Regions from separate parts of the Virgibacillus kekensis genome, predicted to be linked through region 1. Evidence: riboswitches for the same ligand, from Rfam matches in the RefSeq annotation. Region 1 holds a riboswitch; each other region holds the start of a gene.
The links. A riboswitch is a leader RNA that binds a small molecule or an ion and turns the genes downstream of it on or off. The one in region 1 is predicted to bind cyclic di-GMP.
Positions count from the first base shown of each region.

Region 2: it holds a riboswitch for cyclic di-GMP, as region 1 does, so the genes downstream of both, ACFO3D_RS00920 (putative bifunctional diguanylate cyclase/phosphodiesterase) here and ACFO3D_RS07035 (RHS repeat-associated core domain-containing protein) in region 1, are expected to answer to the same signal.
Region 3: it holds a riboswitch for cyclic di-GMP, as region 1 does, so the genes downstream of both, ACFO3D_RS04900 (anti-repressor SinI family protein) here and ACFO3D_RS07035 (RHS repeat-associated core domain-containing protein) in region 1, are expected to answer to the same signal.

Region 1 covers NZ_JBHSFU010000004.1:573,841-577,121, reverse strand. The annotation lists gene ACFO3D_RS07045 (FAD-dependent oxidoreductase) at 1-90, shown strand, start outside; partial or broken gene ACFO3D_RS07040 (Cof-type HAD-IIB family hydrolase) at 136-915, shown strand; cyclic di-GMP riboswitch class I at 1,275-1,359, shown strand; gene ACFO3D_RS07035 (RHS repeat-associated core domain-containing protein) at 1,455-3,281, shown strand, end outside.
Region 2 covers NZ_JBHSFU010000002.1:14,719-17,999, forward strand. The annotation lists gene ACFO3D_RS00915 (ZIP family metal transporter) at 116-931, opposite strand; cyclic di-GMP riboswitch class I at 1,447-1,528, shown strand; gene ACFO3D_RS00920 (putative bifunctional diguanylate cyclase/phosphodiesterase) at 1,600-3,281, shown strand, end outside.
Region 3 covers NZ_JBHSFU010000004.1:97,903-101,183, forward strand. The annotation lists gene ACFO3D_RS04885 (anti sigma factor C-terminal domain-containing protein) at 1-342, opposite strand, end outside; gene ACFO3D_RS04890 (RNA polymerase sigma factor) at 332-856, opposite strand; gene ACFO3D_RS04895 (helix-turn-helix domain-containing protein) at 1,094-1,426, opposite strand; gene ACFO3D_RS04900 (anti-repressor SinI family protein) at 1,510-1,647, opposite strand; cyclic di-GMP riboswitch class I at 1,673-1,757, opposite strand; gene ACFO3D_RS04905 (class D sortase) at 1,955-2,548, shown strand; gene ACFO3D_RS04910 (LCP family glycopolymer transferase) at 2,610-3,281, shown strand, end outside.

The DNA of each region.
Region 1 (3,281 bases):
GAAAGCATGGTATTCCCACATCCAACTGTATCAGAATCATTATTTGAGGCAGGAAGTGCTTGGATGGAAAAAGGAATACATTTTAATTAATAAGGTTGGCCATCATGTTGACGTGATGGCCAATTGGAGGAAACTATGAACAAAAAGCTTATTTTCTTTGATATTGACGGGACATTGCTTGATGACGAAAAAAAGCTTCCTGACTCTACGAGGGAGGCAGTTGCCAGGCTTAAAGAAGAGGGACACATAGTCGCGATTGCAACCGGGCGTTCTCCTTTCACCTTTCGAACTCTCATGGAGGAGCTGGGCATTGATACTTATGTCAGCCTGAACGGACAATACGTAGTCCACCAGGGTAAGGCAGTTTATCAGAATCCACTGTTAACGGAAGTGCTCGAACAGCTTGAAGCGTATGCTGCCGAACGAGGCCATCCCCTTGTGTATGTAAACCAGGACGACTGGTATGCGAATGTCACGAACGATGACCGGATGAAAGTGGCGATTGAGTCACTGCGGGTTGATGTACCTGTATAATACGCCCCTGAGTTTTACAAAGATGGCGGCACGGTCTACCAAGTTCTGCTCTTTTCCCCAGATGATGACCGGGAATATGGCGAGCGGTTCAAACAGCTAGATTTTATTCGCTGGCATGAAAACTCCGTCGATGTTCTTCCATCTGGAGGGTCCAAAGCTGCAGGGATTGAGAGAATGGTTGCTTATTTAGGCCTATCCAATAATGATGTTTATGCTTTCGGCGATGGGTTGAATGATATTAAAATGCTTCGTGCAGTAAAGAATAGTGTGGCCATGGGAAACGCGCCTGATATAGTTAAACACGCGGCCAAAATGGTGACCAAAGACGTTCACGACGATGGGTTGTTGTACGGGCTGAAGATGATTGGATTGGTGAAATAAAAGAGACTTGTTGGGTCTCTTTTTTTTTATGGTGATTGTGGTAGTAGCCAAAAAGTTCCTATTGAAACTTGGTATTTAAATGTAGAACATCTACCGTGTCTCTTATTAGGTTATCAAAACTAATAATTTACATAGAGGGATTAAACTTTTATCTGGCCTATTTTCATGCACACCCGTAGCACTAATTTAGTAAGAAAAAATATCCACTATATATCTAGGTAAAAAGACTTAAAAACAGCAAAATATGGATATAAAATAGTCCGAAAGGTTAACTTTTTCATAGAATTACCGATGAATAATTAAGTGCAATATTTTGAAAAAGGCATCTATGGGTCATTTTACATACATAAACCAACTAATATTTATTCGGGCAAAATCGTCGAAAGGCGATGACGCAAAGCTACGGGTCTAATACCTTTTGGTAATGACCGCCGGGTTGCTAGAAAGATTAGCGGGGCTTTGCATGCATGCAAGGTCTTTTTGGTTTTCTCATCAAAATATATTGCAAATCAAATAGACGATAGAAACGGGGGAACAAGATGAAAGAAGCATTAATGAAAATATTAAACATTATTTTAGTCCTGACACTTTTGTTTAGTTCAGTATTAATCCCTGTGGAAAGTTCAGCACAGGCTCTGAGAGCATCCATGCAAAAGAGCTTTATGGATCCGCAGTCCATATTGGATTTGCTGCCAACGAATCAGGCAGCATCACCTGGGGCTCCTAAGCCAGCGGAAAGTATAATGCCTACAATGCCGAAACCGTTGGAGAAAAAACCTATGCCCAAAGGTCCAGTCAGTAATGAAGCAGGCACCCAAAAGCCTGAGCCATTACAAAACCGTCCGGACAATGTCAATATTGCCACGGGAGAATTAGCGATGGACTTAACGGATCTAAATATACCTGGTATTGGGTTTAACTTTAAGCTGAAGCGAACCTATTCAAGTGATAATAATAAGATAGGTGCTTTTGGCCGTGGATGGACGTTTAACTTTAATTCTCAATTAAGAATATATGAGAACTATAATATGTCCGAGACTCGCAGTGATGGTAACATCCTAAACTATCAATTTGTGAAAAAAGATCCGGATGCTTACGTGACCAGTTATGATGACGATAAGTTGATCAACTATGAGCTGGATGCAGGGGAATTTAAAGAAGCTAAAAATGGTGATCAATTAAAGCGTATTAGTAAGGAAGAGTATGTCGTAACGGGAACGCACGGGACGAAAATAACATATAAAGGATACTTCGCTCCGTGGCGAGCTGAAGAAAATCCAGGTGATTATGACTTTAGTATCGGCAAAATGATCACCCGAAAAGATCAGTACGGTAATACAATGCGATATCAGTATGATAAAAAAGGGCGACTCGATAAGGTAATTGATACGGTTGGTAGAACAATTGATTTCTCATGGAATGGAGATGTTATCTCTAAGGTCACTGATTCCACAGGGGAAAGTATAGATTACGGTTATGATAGCCAAGACCGATTAACCACCGTTACTTTCCATGATGGTCGTACGACTGAGTATCAATACTCGGGTAACAGAATCACGGGTATATTGAATGGGGCAAATGAAAAGGTTGGTTACCAGTATACTAATGGACGGGTAACCCAAATAACCAATCCAGATGACAGTGTTGCCTACAAATTAAGCTATAAAGAAAATGATTCGGGCGATGTAACTGAAACTAAGTTGATGAATGCAGCAAACGATAGCTGGATTTTTAAGATTACTGATCAAAAAATCGAAACGGAGATAAATCCTTTCGGCCAAAAAACTTCATATAAATATGAGAATGATTTACTGTCCGAAAAGATTTCACCTGAAGGTACACTGTCTTTTACATACAATAATGAAAATAATAAAACATCACAGCTGCTTCCTGATGGGACGAAAACTTCTTATAGCTATCATCCGAAGTGGGATATTCCAGAGTTAATTACAGACAACCGGGGTAATCGAACGTCTTTTTCGGTAAATGATGAGACTGGAAATGTGGATCAAAAAATTGAAAATGGTGTTTTATCCAAATACACCTACGATGAAGAGGGACGGATTCAAACTGTTGAAGATGCCAACAAAAAGAAAATGGTATTTTCATATAAAAACGGGAATCTGTCACAAATTAAAAACGGTGAGAATGAAATAACAGATTATGAGTTTGATAATCTCGGAAGGCTGGAAAAAAAGGTGCTTCCATCAGGGAAAACTATTAATTTTTCTTATGATAAAGAGGGAAGACTTCTTTCTAAAAAGGTCGGGGATCAAACTTTATATCAGTATCGCTATGATAATGCTGGGCGCCTGAAAAAAATCATTGATCCATTAAAGAATGAGGAAATTTATGATTATGATAAA
Region 2 (3,281 bases), on a different contig from region 1:
AGTCCCCCTCTAGTAAACATGCATGGAACACCACCCAAAGAAGACAAGTAGAAAAGCAAGGAGCTAAGCAGAGGGAACGGCTGGTTCTGTTCCGGTGCTTAGCTCCTTTTTAAGTTTATCCTAAGGCAACATCCAGGATCATCATGATGGTAAACCCAATCATCAATGCCATGGAGGCAAGGTCTTTATTTCCATTTTCCTGTGAACCGGGGATAACTTCCTCGGCAACAACAAAAATCATTGCTCCTGCCGCAAAACTTAACGCGAACGGGAGGATCGGCTCCATTAGAGTTACTGCCAGGACTCCGACCAGTGCTGCAATAGGTTCGACCATTCCGGAAAACTGACCAAAAAGGAAACTCTTTCTCCGAGACATGCCTTCTCTGCGCAATGGCATGGAAACTGCAGTACCTTCAGGAAGGTTCTGAATTCCCATCCCAATCGCAAGTGTTACCGCACCAGCAAGTGATGCGGAGGGGGACCCGGATGCAATTGCCCCAAAGGCGATACCTACAGCAAGCCCTTCAGGAATATTATGCAATGTCACTGCTAAAACCAGGAGTGTACTCCTTCGTTTTGTAGCGGGTTGGAGTCCTTCTGCTTCTTTCATTGGCAGGCCCGGGTGCAGGTGGGGGATAATTTTATCGATGCCCCAGAGGAAGATGGCCCCGAGCAGGAATCCAGAGGCTGCCGGGACCCACGCAGGAAATGAACCGTTCTCCGCCATAGCAAGCGCTGGTGATAAGAGTGACCAGAAACTTGCTGCAATCATGACGCCCCCGGCAAATCCGAGCATTCCGTCCATAAGCTTCTCATTAACTGCTTTAGTTGTGAATACAAGCGCTGCCCCTAAAGCAGTCATTCCCCATGTGAAAAGGGTGGCTATTAGCGCCTGTGTGACCGGACTTAAGCTGGTGAAAAAATCAATCATTCGTGTCATTCCCTTCTATACAAACCATATATATATAGGTTATTTCATCATCTCTAAAGTAATATATGTGTTAGCGACAAAAAGTTTCCCTTGCGAAACATATTATCCTGTATAGATATTAGTGTCAATTTTTAACCAGAACAGACATTGAGCCGCGTACTGTGTATACCCTATTCTAACTGTTGATTTGCACTGATTAATGAATTTGATGTGTGGATTGGAAGCGAGGATGTTCTGTCTGGACATTATGTAGAAGGAGAGATCTGCTTTCCTAAGAATTAACCAAAGGATATCACAGGGTAAATTCTGCCAGTAGTTATAAATATCATGACTTTTGTGGTAGGAATCGACACTTTCACTAGACCCGTATCTTACTCAAAGTATACATCATATAAGTAGGTTTGGTAGTGACCTATAAAATTAAATCAAAAGTTTAGATACATAGGCAAAAAGGATTATATTATCGGGAATCATGTGATAAAATAGTACTAGATATAAAGTAAATAGAATGATGTTTCATGAAAGGGCAAACTTATCGAAAGATAGGGACGCAAAGCTTCAGGCCTAAGGAAAAACTATGGCGGCTGAGATACCAAGGGAATTAACGCAGGTTATTTCCAGTGGAAATAACCTTTTTGTATTTCTATTTTGGAACGTGAGGGATGAATATGCTGACCACCAGACATACTGCAGTGCCCTTTTTAATTCTGGCAGTTATTATATGCTATGGATGGGCTTTTTTATATAATGAAAATGATTTTATGCGGTCAATGGGCTCTTCGTTATTCTCCATTATCGGAGGGGCTGCTAGTTGTGTCTGGCTGTTTCAGACCTATCAGCGATTAACTACCAGACTACGAGTTTCATGGTTGCTGATGAGTGTCGGTGTGCTGCTATATATAATTTCCAATTTTATCTGGCTGGTAGGGGTATTGTCTGAGGGAGTGGGGGCATATCCGGAAGCTGCCAGTATTGCCTGGCTTCTGGCTAATTTAGTTTTCTTAATAGGGCTGATTTATAAGACACATGAACTGAGCCTCAATATTCCAGGAAGTCATTACATATTTAACATTATTGTTTTTATGGTTACGGCGGCTACCATCAGTGTTCATTACCTGATTAAGCCAATTTTAAACAATACAGATGGGGCTGTGTCGGTTTCTATTTTAACGCTGGCATATCCAATCACAAACTTGAGTATCCTGTTTGTAATAACGATTCTCTATTACTTATCCCATCACAGCAGAAAAGGGAAACATCTTAAAATCCTGATTGCTGGTTTTCTATTGCAAATCGCAGGAGACACGATTTTTATAATACAAACAATTAATGGCACATATAAGCTGGGTAGTTATGTGGATCTCTTCTGGCTGATTGCCATTCTGATCATTGGGCTTGCAGGTCGCAGTGCACAGCTCACAAAAACAAATCGAAATGTGGGTATCCGACAAAATCTGAAAACCCGGGAAAATATCTTTCCTTACGCCGGTGTGATTCTTCTTATTATCCTGGTTAGCATAGATTACAATTGGGCCTTTAATGCATTAAGTATTGGATTGAGCTTAGTCTTTTTTATGGTGATAGCACGGCAAATCCTGGTGATGCGACAAAACGACGATTTACTTACCGAATTCCGAAATCTTGCGTATCATGATACCTTGACAGGGCTTAGTAACAGGACAAGTTTCCAGGAGGACCTTGATGTAGCGATTGAGACATCTAAAAAGGATTTAAGCCTGATTGGATTATTGCTGATTGATCTCGATAGATTTAAAACGGTAAATGATACACTAGGCCACCATATCGGGGATAGTCTGCTCCAGGAATCGTCCGCACGATTCCAGAAAGCACTTGGAAACCTGGACCAGATTTACCGCCTAGGTGGTGATGAGTTTGTCATCATCCTTTCCGGTACAACAAAGAGTGGCTGTGCAGCAGCTGCTGAGGCTATTCTGATTGAGTTTTCCGCCCCCTTTGTGGTTGGAGAATATAAAATTGCAGTTACCCCAAGTATTGGAGTCAGCATTTATCCTTATGATGGCTCCAATAATGGGGAAGACTTGCTGAAAAACGCAGATGCTGCCATGTACCTTGCTAAAGACAGTGGAAAAAATAATTACTGCTTTTATAATGCAGAACTGAGCAAAAGTATGGCTCGTAAGATGGAAATTGAGAGTGAGCTTCGCAAGGCTGACCGGGATAGCCAGTTCAGCATCTTCTATCAGCCGAAAATTGAACTGAAGTCCGGAGCGATTGCAGGCATGGAGGCACTAATTCGCTGGGAACACCCTAAACTTGGGGTTGTGTCTCCCACTGAATTTATTCCGATAGCCGAGGAAACAGGTCAGAT
Region 3 (3,281 bases), 480 kb from region 1:
ACCGATTTCCCGGTATAATTTCAAGGTTGTCGACTGTGTCAGCAGTGGATTGATTTCTGCATCACTACCCCCACTAGCATTATTCACTTCAACCCCGGGATAGTGAGTCTCTATCACGGTAGAAACAAGTCTGTCGAAGCCCGCCTGCTTGTTAAAATCATAAAAAATGCTTACCGGGATCGTGTAGGCGATATAAACCAACAATATAAGCAGGAGCGTCTTGATTACAGTTAATGTAATGGATAAGCGGGTGCGCCATACAAGTTTCTTAGCACTCTTTTGATCCAATTCTTCCTGCCCACTTTCATTCCAGTCGCCTAATACATTTTTATCATCGTCCATCAATAGACCTCCCTCTTAAAAGCTCATCGTAATAACGGAATTTTTTCCTTGCCCTGTGCAGCGTAGTCTTCACCTGGCTATCACTTAAACCCGTCGTCGACACGATTTCTTTATATGTAAATTCCTGTATCTCCCGTAAATACAACACTGTTCGCATTCGTTCAGGCAATCTGTCCAATACGCTCTCGATATGCTCCTGTCTTGATTTGTTTTCCAGACTTTCATCCGGGTTACCTATATCACTGTTCTGCGTGCTTTCTGTCTTTATCCTTTCAACCATACGTTTTTCCGATTTCGATTTTCGGCTTGTATCAATATAAAGATTTCTCGCCACCTTAAAAAGCCATGCTTTTGGCTCTTTAACATATTGTACATTTAAGGAAATCATCGCCCTGTAGAATGTTTCCTGCAGCAATTCCTCGGCAACTTGTTTATTGCGGCTCATTTGCAATAAATATCGGTACAGCGGGAGTTGATATTCTTCAAATAAGTCGGCAAAAATCTTCTTTTCCAATCAACTCCTCCCCCCTCTATTACAACAACGAAACAGCAATGAACTTTGTTACATTTTTTTAAAAAGATTATTTCCGGAAGATAATTGCTTAAGATGTAAATGGATAAATCTATGAAACTTGCCGAGCAGTGAAATATATTTACACAACCGTGGAAAGCGAAATGTATTTCGATTTAGTCCACTTACCGCTAATTTTTTAACCACACAAAAAAACCGCAAGCTTATGGCTCACGGCTTTTAGTTTTCCTGTTTATTACGCCACTTGTTGAACTCCAGATACTCTTTAAACTGTTCTTTGGAAACACCTGAACTCATTGCTTCCTGAACAATCTCCAACCATTCCCCATCCAACTTTTCTTCTATATCGTTCTCATTATTTTTTTGAATAATGTCATTTACGGATACTCCCAGTACAGAACTAATTTTCTCGATAAACTGGATCGATGGATTTGTCTGAAGGTTTCGTTCTATAGAGCTTAGATATGATTTCGCCACTCCTGCCCGCTCAGCGAGTTCAGATATGGACATTTTTCTTTCTTTACGTATTTGCTTTATTTTTTCACCGATCAAGCCATACACCTTCTTTCAGATTAAATTATACCACAAAAAGGCGTATAGTTCTATATAAAGCACATTATTTTTACATTATTCTTTCACTTTTTTTCATCTTTCTCCAGAAACAACCGTATGTCCTCAACTGTCAGTCCAATTGCTTTCGCCTCTTTCATTAAAAATACCCACTCTAAATCCAGATCGTTACCAAGCTCGACTTTTCGTTCAGCACTCTGCATGTTTCCCCGTCCCCCATTTTAATTCCCAGGTAATCCAGCCGCCATAGCAACAATGCGTTAGACCTGTGACTTTGCGCCCTTATCTTTCAATAAGTTTGCTCTTTTCTGAGGATCCATGTTTTTCTTAGGACTACTATACTATAAAACTTCAATTTTGTGGGTGTCTTGTTTTGTCAAATGCAAACTAGTTTTGTAATTATCAGAAAACATTTTGGCGATATAGGGCTTTTGTTCTATAGATGTATTGATTTGTTCCTAAAAATAACCTATATTCTAATTAGATTACTTTTTCTGGAGGCGGATGTGGATGAAAGGTGTCGCTATATTACTCACGATTGCCGGGATTATTTTTATCGGAATTGGCGGCTACCAACTGTTTAAAACCGATCATTCGCAAAATAAAAGCCTGGAAGAAGCAAAAATCCGGCTGGCAGATCAAAAAAGTGAAACATCTTCCTCCCTCCAATCGTCTCATATGTTGGAGCCTTTTCTGCCGGACGAGGGTGAATCAGTTGGAATTCTGCATATTCCGAGGCTGAACGCCGAACTCCCTATCATTGAAGGAACTGATCCGGAAGAACTGGCGAAAGGGGTTGGCCATTATGCAGGGACGGCTTATCCGCTTGAAAAAAATCAGGTAGTTTTATCTGGACACCGCGATACCGTATTCCGCCGAATGGGGGAACTGAAACTCGGCGATACGTTGACAGTCAGAATGCCATATGGGGACTTTACCTATCAAATTACCGATACCGAAATTGTCAATGCTGATGACCGAACCGTAATTAAGTCAACTGCACCTGACGAGGTTCTCACCCTGACAACCTGCTATCCTTTTTCGTATATCGGTAACGCACCTGACCGTTACATCATTACCGCCCTCCCGGTCATAAATGAGTGATGGACGATAATGGCGGGGTCAGCTATAATTATAGTAATGGAAACAGCAGAGGAGAATAATAGTGGATTCAAGAACAGAAAAAAGACAGCACAAGAAGAAAAGAAAATGGCCATACTGGGTTGTTGGAATAATTGCAGCATTAGTACTAGCGATCGGCAGCTATATTTATTTTATATATGATCAGGTTGGCGATACAGTCGCCGTGATGCATGAACCGCTTCCCGGTGATGACAGTGAAGAGCGACAGAAAGAGCTTAACAGTATCTTCAGTGAAAATAAATCTATTAATATACTTTTACTTGGTGTTGATGAGCGTAAAAACGATAAAGGCCGTTCAGATACGATGGTTTTGATGTCACTTAACCCGAAAACCAACTCCATGAAAATGTTGAGTATTCCGCGTGATACGTATGTGAATATTCCAGGTGAAGGAATGGACAAAATTAACCACGCATATGCATTTGGCGATGTGAGCCTTACAGTAAAGACTGTTGAACAGATGCTTGATTTACCAATCCATTTCTACTCAAAAGTTAACATGGAAGGATTCAAGCAAGGTGTCGACGCACTGGGTGGAGTTACCGTTAAAAATGACCAGGCATTCACCCAGGGCGGTGAGCGTTTCCCTGCCGGTGAAATTAACCTGAATGGTGAGGAAGCTCTGAAGTACACGCGGATGCGGAAAAACGATCCGCGCGGAGATTTGGGACGGAATGAACGGCAGCGTGAAGTT